Linked DNA regions of Thiorhodovibrio winogradskyi. The protein of the gene in region 1 interacts with the protein of each later gene in a pairwise test. Links are inferred from orthologs where the notes say so. Each region holds a gene or a part of one and is shown on either strand. Other genes may lie near its edges.

Region 1 (7,334 bases):
CAGCTCGAGCGCGGGCGCATCAATCAGATCGAACAACGCCTGAACCAGGATCAGCAGCGCGCCGAGCGCTTGCAGCAAGAGTTGACGCGCCTGGACACGGCGGAGCTGCAAACCCGACTTGAACGTCTGGCCGAGCGCACCGAAGGGCTGGATGAGCGCATCAGCCTGGCCGCCGACACACAGACCCGCGCCAGCGAGCAATTGCGCGACGCCGACGAAGAGCGCCGCGCCCTGGCCGGCCGCCTGGATGCCGCGCGCACCGAACTGCAAAGCGCGCGCGGTCGCCAGTCCTCGCTCGAGGCCCTGCAGGAAAGCGCCCTGGCCAATGACGATGAGGTTCGCGCCAATTGGCTGGATCAACAGGGCCTGCTCGACGCGCCGCGCCTGATCGATCTGCTGGAAGTCGCCAGCGGCTGGGAGAACGCGGTCGAGGCCGCGCTCGGCCAGGCCCTGGGCGCTATCGGCAGCGAGGCTTTCGCGCAGCACGCCGAACTGGCCGGCGGAACTGGCCTGATGCTGTTCGACCGCACAGCGTGCGCATCGAGCGCGCCCGCCGCGAGCGATCGCCTGCTCGCGCGCATCACCAGCGACTGGCCGCTCGAGGGACTCCTCGGCCAGTATCTGTGCGCCGAGGATCTCCCCGCGGCCCTGGCCCGGCGCGAACAACTCGCCCCGGGGGAATGCCTGGTCACCCGCGACGGCACCCTGGTTGGGCGCGACTGGCTGCATGGCACGGCACCCGATGGCCCCGGCCTGGCCGGCAGCCTGGTGCGCGCCGAGGAGCTGAAAAGCCTGCAGGCCCAGACCGAGGAACTCGAGGAGGTCATCGCCGTGATGGCCGAACAGCAAAGCACCTTGGCCGAGGGGCGCGCGCAGCTTGAGCGCGAGCGCGAGGCGGCCATGAACAGCGTCACCCAGCTCAGCCGCGAACGCGCCGCCATGGACGCCGAGATCGGCGCCGGACGCGCGCGCCTGGAGCACCTGCGCGAACGTGGCGAAGCGCTGCAAAGCGAGCTGGCCGAGCTGGCCGAGACGCGCGCAACCGGGCTTGAAGACCTGGAAGAAACGCGCGAGCGCCTGAACCTCGCACTCGAGGCCAGCGAGCAGGTCGCCGCCGAGCGTGATCAGTGCGGACGCGAACGCGAGCGCCTGCGCGCCGCCCTGACCAGCGTGCGCGCCGAGGAACAGCAGGCGCGCAACCGGGTTGCCGAACTGACGCTCAGCATCGAAACCCGCCGCGCCTCGCGCGAGGCCACCCAGGCCAACCTGGAGCGCGCCGAGCAGCAGCTCAGCCAACTCGGGCACAGGCGTGATGAACTGCGCGCGGAACTCGAAGCCGCCGCCGAACCCGAGACCGAAGCACGGGAACAGCTCGACACTCAGCTTGAGCGGCGCCTGGAGGTGGAAGAGGCACTCAGCACCGCGCGCACCCAGATGGAAGAACTCAACACCGAGGTCAGGGAGCAGGAGCAGGAGCGCCATCGCCTGGAGCAGGCCAATGCAACGGCCCAGGCCGACCTGGCCGAGCGCCGGGTGCAGTTACAGGAGCGCCTGGTGCGCCGGCGCACCTTCGAGGAACAGCTCGCCAGCGACGGCAAGGAGCCGCGCGCCCTGCTCCAGGGGCTGGAGACCGGCGCCACGGCCGAGGTCTGGCAGCAGCGCCTGAGCGAGATCGGCGGCAAAATCTCGCGCCTGGGCAACATCAACCTGGCCGCCATCGATGAGTTTCAGGAGCAATCCGAGCGCATGCGCTACCTTGAGGACCAGCGCCAGGACATTCAGTCCTCGCTCGACACCCTCGAGAGCGCAATTCGCAAAATCGACCGCGAGACCCGCACCCGCTTCAAGGAGACCTACGACCGCGTCAATTCAGGCTTGCAAGCGCTGTTTCCGCGCCTGTTCGGCGGCGGCAACGCCTATCTGGAACTCACCGACGACGACCTGCTCGAAACCGGCGTCACCATCATGGCGCGCCCCCCTGGCAAGCGCAACGCCAGTATTCATTTGCTCTCCGGCGGCGAGAAGGCACTCACCGCCGTGGCCCTGGTGTTCGCCATCTTCGAACTCAACCCGGCGCCCTTCTGCCTGCTCGACGAGGTCGACGCGCCGCTCGATGATGCCAACGTTAACCGCTTCTGCCAGCTGGTGCGGGAAATGTCCGCGCGCACCCAGTTTATTTTCATTAGCCACAACAAGGTCACCATGGAGATCGCCGATCAGCTCATTGGCGTGACCATGCACGAGCCCGGCGTCTCGCGCCTGGTTTCAGTCGACATCGAGGATGCCGCGCGTTTGGCGGGAGCGGCCTGAGCACATCTGCAATTTCCCCTGTGATTGGTATACTCAGGGGTCAGAACCGGACAACACGGGATTCAAGGCTTCGATGGACGCCACCACACTGCGCATCATTCTGCTGATTGTCGGCATTGCTTTCCTGGTCGCGCTCTATATGTGGGAGCGCCACCGCAAGTTGCGTTCTGACGCCGGGCGCTTGAATGGTGCCTCGCCCAAGGTCAGGGCAAGAGAAAAACGCGAGCCCAACCTTGGCATCGGGGACGGCGAGGAGGAAGGCGACTGGCAGCCCGGGCAAGAGGCATCCGACCGGGGCGACCCTGACGACACCCCGGGCGAGGGTGATTATTCGGCCGCCACCAACGCACGCAATCCCGCCGCCACAGGCAACAACGAGAATCACGAATACCAGGAAGCTCGCACCGGGGAACTGGACCCGGCGGATATTGCTGGCATTGTCACCAATACTGAAAAGGGCCCCATCATCCAGGTCTTTGTAGTGGCGCGCGAGGGCAGTCTCTCGGGCCGCGACATTCTTGCCGCCGCCAGTCGGCATTTTCTGGTCGCCGGGAGCAAGGATATTTTTCATCGAATTGCTGACGAACCGGGGCAAACCCGTACCCTTTTTAGCATGGCCAACCTGGTTCAGCCCGGCAACTTCCCCCTCTATCCCGACCAGGACGAGGCAATGGCAGCGTTCGAGACGCGTGGCCTCGCGCTCTTTTGCCAAATGCACGGCAAGTATCAAGACATCGAGGCGCTGGATGCCATGCTGACCACGGCCAAATCCCTGGCGCGCGAGTTGACCGCCGAGGTCGAGGACGCACGGCATCGGCCGATCAGCGTCAGGCGCATTGAGAGCCTGCGCAATGCCGTGATTGACTATGCCGCCCCGCACTCCAAGGCAACTAGAGCCGATGCTGACTCCGATAAGGGTCAGAACGACCACACCGACTCATGAAAGAGACAAGCCCGACGAAGCCAGGCGAAGCACACGCAAAAGAACTCCATCGCCTACTCGAGCAACATAATTATCGCTACTTCGTCCTGGATGACCCGGAGATTCCGGACGCTGAATTCGACGCCCTGCTGCGCGAACTCCAGCAAATCGAGGAACAGCATCCCGAACTGCGCACGCCAGATTCGCCTACCCAGCGGGTTGGCGCACCACCGGCCGAGCGCTTCGCCCCGGCGGAGCATCTGGCGCCCATGCTCTCGCTCGGCAACGCCCGCACCCCTGATGATCTGCGCGACTTCGACCAGCGCATTCGGCGCGAACTCGGCCTTGAGCAAGTGCGCTATGTCGCCGAGCCCAAGCTTGACGGCCTGGCCATCAGCTTGCTTTATGAAGACGGCCTGCTGACTCGGGCCGCCACCCGGGGTGATGGGCGCACCGGCGAGGAGGTCACCGCGCAGGTCCGCACCATTGGTGCCGTCCCTCTGCGACTGCGCGGCACAGACTGGCCGCGACGGCTCGAGGTACGCGGTGAGGTGTATTTGCCCCTTGCCGGCTTCGAGGCACTCAAGCAACGCATGCTCGATCAGGGACAAACGCCCTTCAAAAACCCGCGCAATGCCGCGGCGGGGAGCCTGCGCCAACTCGATCCGTGCATCACCGCCAGCCGACCGCTGACCATGTTCTGCCATGGCTTCGGCGCTGTCGATGGGGGCGATCTTGGCGCCACCCAGAGCGCCGCGCTCGCCCGCCTGCGTGATTTTGGGCTGCGAGTCTGCCCGGAGTCGACCTGCGTCACCGGCGCCGAGGGTTGCATTGACTACCAGGGGGCCATGGCCGCGCGACGCGATGCACTCGATTACGAAATCGATGGGGTAGTGTTCAAGGTGGATGACCTGGCAGCCCAGCGACGGCTCGGCTTTCGCGCGCGCGATCCAATCTGGGCAATCGCCTTCAAATACCCGCCACGCGAAGAGCAAACCAAAGTGAGAGCGGTGGAATTTCAGGTCGGACGCACTGGTGCTGTCACCCCAGTGGCGCGGCTCGAGCCCGTGGATGTCGCTGGGGTCACCGTCTCCAACGCCACCCTGCATAATATCGATGAAGTCCACCGCAAGGACGTGCGCGCCGGCGATACCGTGATCGTGCGGCGTGCCGGTGACGTCATCCCTGAAGTCGTCGGCGTGGTCACCGCCCTGCGCCCGCCGGGAACCGAGCCGGTTGCCCTGCCATCGCACTGCCCGGTATGCGGCTCGGACGTCATCCGTGCGGAGGGCGAGGCGGTCGCCCGCTGCAGCGGCGGTCTGATCTGCTCCGCCCAACGCAAAGAGGCGCTCAAGCATTTTGCCTCGCGCCGCGCGCTCGATATCGACGGACTTGGCGACAAACTGATTGAACAACTCATTGAGCAGGATCTGGTTAAAACCCCAGCCGATCTCTTCGCGCTCAGCCCGGAGCAACTATCAAATCTTCCGCGCATGGGCGAGAAATCAGCAAAGAATCTCGTCGCCAAGCTCGACCAGAGCCGCGAGACAACCCTGGCCAGATTCATCCACGCGCTTGGTATTCGCGAAGTGGGGGAAACCATGGCCACAGCGCTAGCCATGCATTTTGGCGCACTCGAGCCCCTGATGGAGGCCGATGAAGAAGCCCTGATCGCCATTGACGGCGTGGGGCAGAGGGTCGCCCAGCATATTCGCGGCTTCTTCGCCCAGGAGCACAACCGAGAGGTGATCGCGCATTTGATCGACCCCGATGGCGCCAGACTGCACTGGCCCGATCCTCCTCGCCCAAACGCCCCCAAGGACTTACCCCTGACTGGCACAACCTTTGTCTTGACCGGCACCCTGACGCGTCCAAGAGATGACATGAAAGCAGAGTTGATTGCTCGCGGAGCCAAAGTCACGGGCGCCGTTTCATCCAACACTGACTATGTGGTCGCCGGCGAGAACCCCGGCAGCAAGGCGACCAAGGCCGCCCAGCTCGGCATCCCCGTTCTCGACGAAACCCAGCTGCGCTTACTGCTTGCCGACCCAGGTCCGAATGGCTTGCCATAATGGGCGAACTCTTCCTTGCCGAGTACCGTCCCGCCGAGCACCGCGTGGTTAGGCTCCCCTTTCGCAACGGCCAACTAGCCCCAATTCTTGCTCAACAGACGCTAACAATTCACTCTCATCATTCCCCACAATCCTCATAGGAGACTGCCGGATGCAGGACCTTAGCAAAGAACAGCAAATTTTGATCGCCATGCGCAAGACGCTGGCTGCCATCGTCAGGGACGTCACCCCGCCACCCGGCATGAAGCATCCACTCTCCGAGGGGACAATCGAGGACGTGCGTCAGTGTTTTGGACTCATTTCAGCGCGGGAAAAAGAACTGGCCGATATCGATGGCCGTGGCGGTGAGCGTCCTTACTACCCCGACCAGAAGCAACCGGCCCAAGTCATTTCAGTGGCCAACATCGGCAAGAAAACGTCCGATTTACATTGAATGACTCCACAGTGATGTTGATGCAGCTAAACAAAACCACCCGCGTGCTCCCTGTGGAAGTTCATCCTTGACAATTTGCCAAGCAGGACATGAGCAAGACCTAGTGGATTACCATTGTCCATACCAGAGCCAGAAAAAAAAAAATTGATCACCGCGATCTTTTGAGCAAAAAAAAAGCAGCGGGAACCGCTGCTTTTCGTCAATAAGACAGACTCGAGAGTCGAAGCTTTACCGAGCGCCGCGACATTCGCCTGTCATTCCCAATATGAGTCAGCCAGAAAAAGACCCGGGCTTTTACAAAGGTGGGATACCGTCGTTTAGCCAGTTAAGGTCTGTGCCGAGCAGAATAAAATGGATCAACAACCCAAGAAGAAATTGGGATGCGAAAATGGTGATGATCGCTCTGCGCGGGTCGATAATTTTCCAGATTTTATGCATGTCCAACTCCGATCAAAAGGACTGAAGCCTTCCTGAAACAGAACAGGAGGCCCTTCCCTTCGATTACAGCCAGGGACGATACATCCAGGCCAACAGATGTGCGACAACGACCAGACCGAAATAAGCGGTCATGCTGGACATGAAAATGCCGTGAAATTCTTTGGCCTCGCTCTCGCTCAGTCCCGTCATACTTTTTTCAGCCATTGCTATAGCCTCTAGTGTGTTCCTGACCTTACGGCCATCTCAGCGCTATCTTTTTTGAATGCCTGCAACTCCAGAATGGGCTGGGGCAGTGATCAAAAAAATCCTTTTGACCAACAGGCGCGGAGGCAGCAGAACCCAAGGCGCCCGGCTGCCACCGCTTACCTGTGAAGTCTAGCGCTATCAGTTGGTAGTGCGAGCCTCTGGCATCGCGGACATCTGGCCAGCAGGAGCTGCCCCAGCGCCCATGTAGGAAGTCGGAATGCCATCGTCCAACCAGTTCAGGTCGGAACCGAGCAGGATGAAATGGATCAGCAGACCCAGCACGAGTTGGAAGCCAGCGATAGCTACCAGAGTCCGGCGAGGATCAAAGAAGGTCCAGATTTTGTACATTCCGGTGAATTTGTCGTTACTCATGATCTTGTCTCCACATTTGGGTGCGGCGAATCCGGTGGGTTTGGATTTCAAAGCCGCGTAATATCACGTTTACTGTCAGCTGTCCGCTTTTCTGGCATTACAGCCAGGGACGATACATCCAAGCCAACAGATGAGCGACGACCACGAGACCAAAGTAGGCGGTCATGCTGGACATGAAGATACCGTGGAATTCTTTGGCTTCGCTGTCGGTCAAGCCAGTCATGCTCTTTTCAGCCATGGTGATTACCTCGTTGTTTCAGGTTTGGCCCAAAGGGCCTTTTCAGCCATCAATGAATTTCGGCGGTCCCTCGCCTCGATCAACCGAATCCTTAGCGTTCCGCGGGTGCCGGCGGAGCTGGCATGGGTGCGGGTTGATAACGCATCGGTGCTGGAACGTACTGCATAGGCGGTGCCGCGGTTTCGGCTGGAGCGGCTGCTTCCGTTTCGCCTTCAGCAGCCGGGGCCTCTGATGCCGCGGCAGATGCATCCGCAACCGGTGCTAGTTCAGCCTCAGCCGCGGGAGCTGCCTCTGCCGGTGCTG
Region 2 (7,493 bases), 3.1 Mb from region 1 along the record:
CCCTTTTGCAGCCAATCAAGCGATGAGCGGTTGGCATTGGCATGCACGAAGCGCACATCCGCCCCGGCCGCCGCGTAAAGGCCCTGCTCTCGGGCCAGATAAAAACCAGCGAACTGGCTCTGCGGACTCCATTGCAAGGCGATGCGCACTGGCGTCAGTGGATTGGCCCCGTCCTCCGCTCTTGGTATCGACTCTGGTATCGACTCTGGTATCGACTCTGGTATCGACTCTGTTATCGACTCTGTTATCGACTCTGGTATCGACTCTGGTATCGACTCTGGTATCGACTCTGGTATCGGCAAGGGCACGGGCGCCTCGGCGAGCCCCGTTGAGGAGGCGAGCAGTGCCGCGCATAGGACAAAAGATCGCGGATCCAGCATCACGGGTTTGACGGCTCGGCTCAGGCAGGCGAGGCGAGTTTTTCGAGTGCCTGTTCGCGCGAGTCAAAGATGTCGATGATCGAACTGAAGCCACTCATCTTGAAGACTTCCCGTACCTCGTTTTGAAGGTTGCAGATGCCGAATGGCCGTTTGGCTTTTTTGCACTCTTTGGTGGCCAGCAACAGCACCCGCAGTCCGGCACTGGAGATGTAATCGAGCGCGGCACAATCCAGGAGAACCAGGGGCGCGGCGGCAAGCTCGCTGATCAGCTGCTCTTGCAACGTTGGAGCGGTGCTGCCATCGAGCCGCCCCTTGATGACAAAGACAAGTGCATCAGACTGTTTTTCAATTAAAATATCCATCGAATTCGTGTTCCGGTCGAGGTGATGACGGTTACTCGGCATCACGGGGATTCTTGCATGGGGCTCATCCTTCGGGGTGGCCGGTATTTTGGAACTGCCGGTATTTTGGCACCGCGTGCCCTGGCGCACCAGGGTTTTTCTTGCTGGAAGGCCGCTTCGCTGAAGCCTGTTTCCCCAACGGGCCAGGGAAACTGGTCCTGGATGATGGCCCGCCGGCGTTGGTCCGCGAGTTCGGATGGCTGGCGCGGCACGGGTGCGTCATTTTGTCAGAGTGGATGTCAGAGTTGGCGTCAAGGATGGCGCTGGCGCTAGGCTGCGGGTGACAGCGCCGAGCGGATGTTCAAGATGGCTCGCGGCGAAATTCCTTGCCCTGACATTCCGCACAGTCGGATATGCGCGTCGCACGCTGAAAATGCACCCGAGCGCCGCAGTGGTTGCAAACCAGTGTGCCGGGGCCGGTGATCTCGCCGCTGTGGTAGCGTCGCTGGGTTCGGGCCTGCTCGGCGCGTTCGGCCCAGGCTTGCAGTTGCAGGCTGGTTTGATCCGCCACGCTGGTAAAGACCTCGAGCAGCCGTTCCTCGATCAGTTCCAAATCGAAACGCCACCAGGTTTTCAGCTCCTCGCCGGTGTCGACCAAATAGTGGGCGGCATCCTCGATGTCGCGCTCGATGTACTCGGCGACGCGATTGGCCTCCTCGCGCGTGAGTTCGCCAAGTTCAACCATGTGGTCACGGGCTTTTTCCAGCCAGTCGCGCAGCTTGGGCGTCGCATCCTCGGCGGCATCAAGGCGCTCGCGGGTGCGCTCGAGCATGCGCTCATAGGCATCGACCAGGCGATCGACGCTTTCTGGCTTGGACTGATCGGAGTGGCTCGTGGAGTGATCAGAGGGATGATCGGACATAAGAGGTCTCCTCAAAGCGCGCGCTCGCGCGGTTGGTGAAGGTTTTGCGTTATCCTTTGCGGTCACTTCAATCTTAGGCGAGTTTTGCTCGCGATGTTCCAGCATCGGCCAATTTATGCACAGCGATTATGATCCCCAGGCCATCGAGGCCGAGGCCCAGGCGTTTTGGGATGCCAACCAGTCGTTTCGCGCGATTGAGGACCCGGCGCGCGAGAAGTTCTACTGCCTGTCCATGTTCCCTTACCCAAGCGGACGGCTGCACATGGGCCATGTGCGAAATTACACCATTGGCGATGTGATTTCGCGCTATCAGCGCATGCTGGGCAAGAATGTGCTCCAACCCATGGGGTGGGATGCCTTCGGTCTGCCGGCTGAAAACGCCGCCATCAAACATGGCATACCGCCATCGCAATGGACGCGCTCGAATCTTGAGTATATGAAAGCCCAGCTCAAGCAGCTCGGCTTTGGCTACGACTGGACGCGCGAGTTGGCGACCTGCGATCCTGATTACTACCGCTGGGAGCAGTGGCTGTTCACCCGACTGGTCGAGAAGGGCCTGGCCTATCGCGCCACCGCCATGGTCAACTGGGATCCCGTTGATCAAACCGTGCTGGCCAACGAGCAGGTCATCGACGGGCGCGGCTGGCGCTCGGGCGCTCCGGTGGAGAAGCGCGAGATCGAGCAATGGTCGGTGCGCATCACCGATTATGCCCAGGAACTGCTCGATGCCCTGGATGGCCTGGACGGCTGGCCGGAGCAGGTGCGCACCATGCAGCGCAACTGGATCGGGCGCTCCGAGGGCGTTGCCATGACCTTTGGCATCGAGGGCTCCGAAGAGACTTTGGGTATTTACACCACTCGCGCCGATACCCTGATGGGCGTGACCTATGTCGCCGTGGCCGCCGAGCATCCGCTGGCGCGGCGCATGGCCGCTCAAGATGCTGGGCTGGCGGCCTTTATCGAGGACTGTCGCCAGGGCGGTATTTCCGAGGCCGAGATCGAGACCATGGAGAAGAAGGGGCATCCGCTGGGGTTGAATGCCCTGCATCCGGTCAGCGGAGAAGCCGTGCCCATCTACGCCGCCAACTTCGTCCTCATGGGCTATGGCACCGGCGCGGTCATGGCGGTGCCGGGGCATGATCAGCGCGACTGGGAATTCGCCGAGCGCCATGGCATCCCCAAGAAACAGGTCATTATCCCGGCCGATGGCGCGCCCTCCAATGGAGAGAACGCGGGCATTGAACAGGGCGCTTATGTCGAGAAAGGCATCCTGACCGACTCCGGCCCCTTCGATGGCCTGGCCTCGGACGATGCCATCGAGGCCATCGCCGACTGGCTCGCCGAGCGCGGACGCGGCGAGAAGCGGGTGAATTATCGTCTGCGCGACTGGGGCGTGTCACGCCAGCGCTACTGGGGCTGTCCGCTACCCATCGTGCGCGCGGCCGACGGCGGCATTCGCGTCGAGACCGAGCTGCCGGTGCGCCTGCCCGAGGACGTGGTGGTGGATGGCTCGGGCTCGCCGCTGAAAAAAATGCCCGAGTTTTATCAGCTGCCCAATGGCGAGAGCCGCGAGACCGACACCTTCGACACCTTTGTCGAGTCGAGCTGGTACTACGCCCGCTACTGCTCGGCCGATTGCGACAGCGCCATGCTGGATCAGCGGGCCAATTACTGGCTGCCGGTCGATCAGTACGTCGGCGGCATTGAGCACGCGGTGCTGCATCTGCTCTACGCGCGCTTTTTTCATAAGCTGATGCGCGACGAGGGCCTGGTTGACTGCGACGAGCCCTTCGCGCGCTTGCTCACCCAGGGCATGGTGGTGGCCGAGACCTGGTATCGGGAAGATGCCGAGGGGCGCAAGCAGTGGTTCAATCCCACCGAGATCAAGGTCAGTCGCGATGATAAGGGCCAGGTGGTGGGTGCGGTGCTGGAGGCTGATGGCGAGCCCGTGTTCTTCGGTGGCATCGAAAAGATGTCCAAATCCAAGAACAACGGCGTCGATCCCGAGCAGCTCATCGCCCGCTATGGCGCCGATACCGTGCGGCTTTACACCATGTTCACCGCACCGCCGGATCAGTCGCTGGAGTGGAACGACGAGGGCGTGGAGGGTGCCGCGCGTTTTCTCAAGCGACTCTGGCATCTCGCCGCGACCCAGGCCGAGATGGTCCGCGCGCAGTCGCCCGATGCAATCATCCTGGCCGATCTTGATAAGCCACTCGCCGACGCCCGGCGCGAATTGCACCTGGCGCTGAAAAAGGCGCTCTTCGACTACGAACGCCAGCAGTTCAATACCGTGGTCTCCGGCTGCATGACCATGGTCAATGTGCTGCACAAGCTGTCGCTGGACGGATCGCGGGCACGAGCGGTCTTCCGTGAGGGACTCACCCTGGTGCTGCGGCTGCTCGCGCCCATTGCTCCCCATGTCAGCCATTATTTGTGGCGGGAACTGGACTTTGGCGAGGATGTGCTTGGCGCCGGCTGGCCCGAGGTGGATGAGGCGGCGCTGGAGCAGGACAGCATCGAATACGTGGTGCAGGTCAACGGCAAGGTGCGCGGCAAGATTCAGGTGCCGGCGGCGGCCAGGCGCGAGGAGATCGAGGCCAGCGCACTGCGCAACGAGAACGTCAGCCGCCACCTGGAGGGTAAGACTCCGCGCAAGGTCATACTGGTGCCGGGCAAGCTGGTCAATCTGGTGGTGGGTTAAAGCGATCTGGAGGGGTGGCGGATGATGCGCATCAAAGGTCCGCGACCCAGAGCGACCGCTAGGAAATGGGTCCGGCGCGGTTTCTCTACCTGGGGGCTGATCATGGCGCTGGCGTTGCTCGCGAGCAGCTGCGGTTTTCAATTGCGCGGCGCCCTGGATATTCCCAGCGAGTATAGCCCGATCTTTATCCAGTCCGGCGGTGCAGTTGGTGTGGCGATGGAAGAACGGCTCCAGAGCGGTGGTCTCAGTATCACCCAGGTCGCGTCCGAGGCCGGCTTGATCCTGCGTGTGCTCGGACAGCAGCGCAGCTCGCGTGTTGTCGCGGTGGATCGCAGCGGTTTGGCGTTGGCCTATGGGTTGACCTACACCGTCACCTTCGATGCCCTGGATGCTCGGGGCCAGGTTGTGCAGCCGCCGCAAACTCTAAGCGCGGTGCGCACCTTCGACGACAACCCTGATGTGGCGGTGCTCGGCAAGCAACTCGAATCCAATATCATTTACCAGGATCTGGTTGCTGATGTCGCCGACCGTATTCTGCTCAGCCTGCGGGCCGCTTTAACTCCACAGGTCCCATGAAGCTGCGCCCGGAACAGTTGCAGGGTCAACTGCGCAAAGCGCTGGCGCCGGTTTACCTGGTGTGCGGCGAGGAGCCGCTGCAATTCAAGGAAGCCGTGGATGCTATCCGCGCACGTGCGCGCGAACAGGGCTTTAGCGAACGACAAGTGTTGGAGCACACCAAAGATTTCAATTGGTCCTCGCTGGCCGCCGAGGCTGGCAATCTGTCCCTGTTTGCCGACCGGCGCCTGATCGAGTTGCGCCTCGGCGACAAGCTCGGCCGCGAGGGCGCCGACGCCATCCGCGCCTATTGCGAGAAGCCCGCGCAAGACGTGCTGCTGCTGATCCAGGCCCCCGCATTGGGCTGGAAGGAGCTGAAAACCAAGTGGGCGCGGACGCTTGACCGGGTGGGCGTGATTCTCGAAGTTCGTCGCCTGCAAGGTGGTGCGCTGGTGCAATGGCTGGATCAGCGCTTGCGCGCCAAGGGCTTCACGCCAACGCCCGAGGTCGCCGCGCTGTTGGCCGAACGGGTGGAGGGCAATCTGCTCGCCGCTGATCAGGAAGTCAGCAAGCTGGCGTTGTTGCTGGAGCCCGGTCCCATTGATCCCGAGGCCCTGCGCGCCGCCGTGGCCGACAGTGCGCGCTATGATCTCTTCGACCTAAGTGGTGCCGCCCTGGCCGGGGATCGCGCGCGCACGCAGCGCATCATCCATGGCTTGGCGGGGGAGGGCACGGCCGAGCCCTTGGTGCTCTGGGTATTGGCGCGCGAAGTGCGCATGCTGGCCGCGGTTGCTTTTGCGCGCCGCGCGCGGGCTGACCTAAACGCCGTCTTTCAAACCCATCAGGTATGGGAGTCCCGCCGCGCGGGGGTGATACAGGCGCTGGAGCGCTATTCGCTGCCCTATCTGTGGCGTTTGTTGCTGGAATGCGCGGCGGTGGATCTCGCCATCAAAGGTCGCGGCGAGGGCGATCCCTGGACCATGCTCGCGCGCATCGCCGACGGGTTGGCGCGGGGTGTGAAACGCCAGCCCTGAATCACGCGAGCCCGAATGACGAGATCAGGGGACGACGAGATCAGTGATTACGCAAGCAGGGAATCAACAGCCCTCGGGTCGTGAATCCTCTATCAATTGACGGGAGCCAGTCTGAAGCCAATGCAGCAATCAACCATCACCGACATTCAAGACTACATGGATCAAACCGGGGCCGCCGCGCGCACCGCCGCGCGGGCGCTGGCGCGCGCGAGCGCGGCGCAAAAGAACCAGGCGCTGCTCGCCATGGCTGGCGCGCTCGATCAGGCGCGCGTCCAACTCGCGGCGGCCAACCGTGCCGATCTCGAGGCCGGCGAGGCCAAGGGTCTGGACGCCGCGCTGCTTGATCGCCTGGAACTCACCCCGGCGCGCATCGATGCCATGATCGAGGGCTTGACCCAAATCGCCGCGCTGCCCGATCCAATTGGCGCCATCACCGATCTCAATTATCGACCCTCTGGCATTCAGGTCGGGCGCATGCGGGTGCCGCTCGGCGTGGTCGGAATCATTTATGAATCGCGCCCCAATGTGACCGCCGATGCCGCCGCCTTGTGTCTTAAGTCCGGCAATGCCAGTCTGCTGCGCGGCGGCTCCGAGGCTTTTCACTCCAACCAGGCCATTGCCGAGTGTATTCGCTTGGGGCTGGAGCAGGCCGGCTTGCCGCTGGAGGCGGTGCAGGTGATCGCCACCACCGACCGTGCCGCCGTGGGCGCCATGCTGAGTTGCCCCGAATACGTCGATGTCATCATCCCACGTGGCGGCAAGGGGCTGATCGAGCGTATCAGCCGCGAGGCGCGCATGCCGGTGATCAAGCATCTCGATGGCATCTGCCATGTCTACATCGACGACCAGGCCGATCTGGACAAGGCCTTTGCCATTGCCATGAATGCCAAGACCCAGCGCTTTGGGACCTGCAACACCCTGGAGACTCTGCTGGTCGCTGAAGGGGTCGCCGCAAACGTCTTGCCGCGACTCGCCACGGCACTGACGGAAAAGGGCGTCGAGTTGCGGGGTTGTGCCGAGACCTGCCGGCTGGTACCAAAGGCAACACCCGCCACGGAGGACGACTGGGATACCGAATACCTGGCGCCCATCCTGTCCATCCGCGTGGTCTCCGGCCTGGACGCGGCCATCGACCACATCGAGCGCCACAGTTCGCGCCATACCGACAGCATTGTGACCGAGGACTACAGTCGCGCCCGGCGTTTTCTGCGCGAGGTGGATTCCAGTTCGGTGATGGTCAATGCTTCCACGCGTTTCGCCGATGGCTTTGAGTACGGATTGGGTGCGGAGATTGGCATTAGTACCGACAAATTCCACGCCCGCGGTCCGGTCGGGCTCGAAGGTTTGACCAGCCAGAAATTCATCGTGCTTGGGGATGGCCAGGTACGGGGGTGAGACTGCGCGCGGGCACCGGCATGATCGGCGTATTTGGCGGGACCTTCGATCCGATTCACTTCGGTCATCTGCGACCGGCGTTCGAGGTCTATCAGCGTCTGGGGCTTGAGCAGTTACGGCTGATTCCACTGAATCAGGCCGTGCATCGTCCCCAGCCGGTGG

The links. Proteins that work in one complex are often made in the same cells at the same time.
Region 2: the proteins of ligA (region 1) and leuS interact in binary tests that used the Escherichia coli proteins (3 or more experiments, as listed by UniProt). The link is inferred for Thiorhodovibrio winogradskyi from one-to-one orthologs.

What each region holds. Positions count from the first base shown.
Region 1 is NZ_CP121472.1:4,736,713-4,744,046, forward strand. The notes cover bases 2,778-5,776. They hold ligA (NAD-dependent DNA ligase LigA), read left to right. Parts: upstream 2,778-3,249; coding sequence 3,250-5,304; downstream 5,305-5,776. Other genes in these bases: Thiowin_RS21800 (cell division protein ZipA), read left to right, coding at 2,778-3,253; Thiowin_RS21810 (segregation and condensation protein A), read left to right, coding at 5,456-5,737. In the rest of the region: chromosome segregation protein SMC, read left to right, coding at 1-2,310; more of Thiowin_RS21800, read left to right, coding at 2,384-2,777; pufA (light-harvesting antenna LH1, alpha subunit), read right to left, coding at 6,032-6,175; pufB (light-harvesting antenna LH1, beta subunit), read right to left, coding at 6,239-6,379; pufA (light-harvesting antenna LH1, alpha subunit), read right to left, coding at 6,560-6,793; pufB (light-harvesting antenna LH1, beta subunit), read right to left, coding at 6,891-7,031; photosynthetic reaction center cytochrome PufC, read right to left, coding at 7,123-7,334. UniProt on the Escherichia coli protein: DNA ligase that catalyzes the formation of phosphodiester linkages between 5'-phosphoryl and 3'-hydroxyl groups in double-stranded DNA using NAD as a coenzyme and as the energy source for the reaction.
Region 2 is NZ_CP121472.1:1,589,319-1,596,811, forward strand. The notes cover bases 1,395-4,552. They hold leuS (leucine--tRNA ligase), read left to right. Parts: upstream 1,395-1,758; coding sequence 1,759-4,347; downstream 4,348-4,552. Other genes in these bases: Thiowin_RS07190 (zinc ribbon-containing protein), read right to left, coding at 1,395-1,643; Thiowin_RS07200 (LPS-assembly lipoprotein LptE), read left to right, coding at 4,369-4,552. In the rest of the region: Thiowin_RS07180 (ABC transporter substrate-binding protein), read right to left, coding at 1-380; Thiowin_RS07185 (STAS domain-containing protein), read right to left, coding at 401-871; more of Thiowin_RS07190, read right to left, coding at 1,083-1,394; more of Thiowin_RS07200, read left to right, coding at 4,553-4,923; holA (DNA polymerase III subunit delta), read left to right, coding at 4,920-5,936; Thiowin_RS07210 (glutamate-5-semialdehyde dehydrogenase), read left to right, coding at 6,057-7,331; nadD (nicotinate-nucleotide adenylyltransferase), read left to right, coding at 7,352-7,493.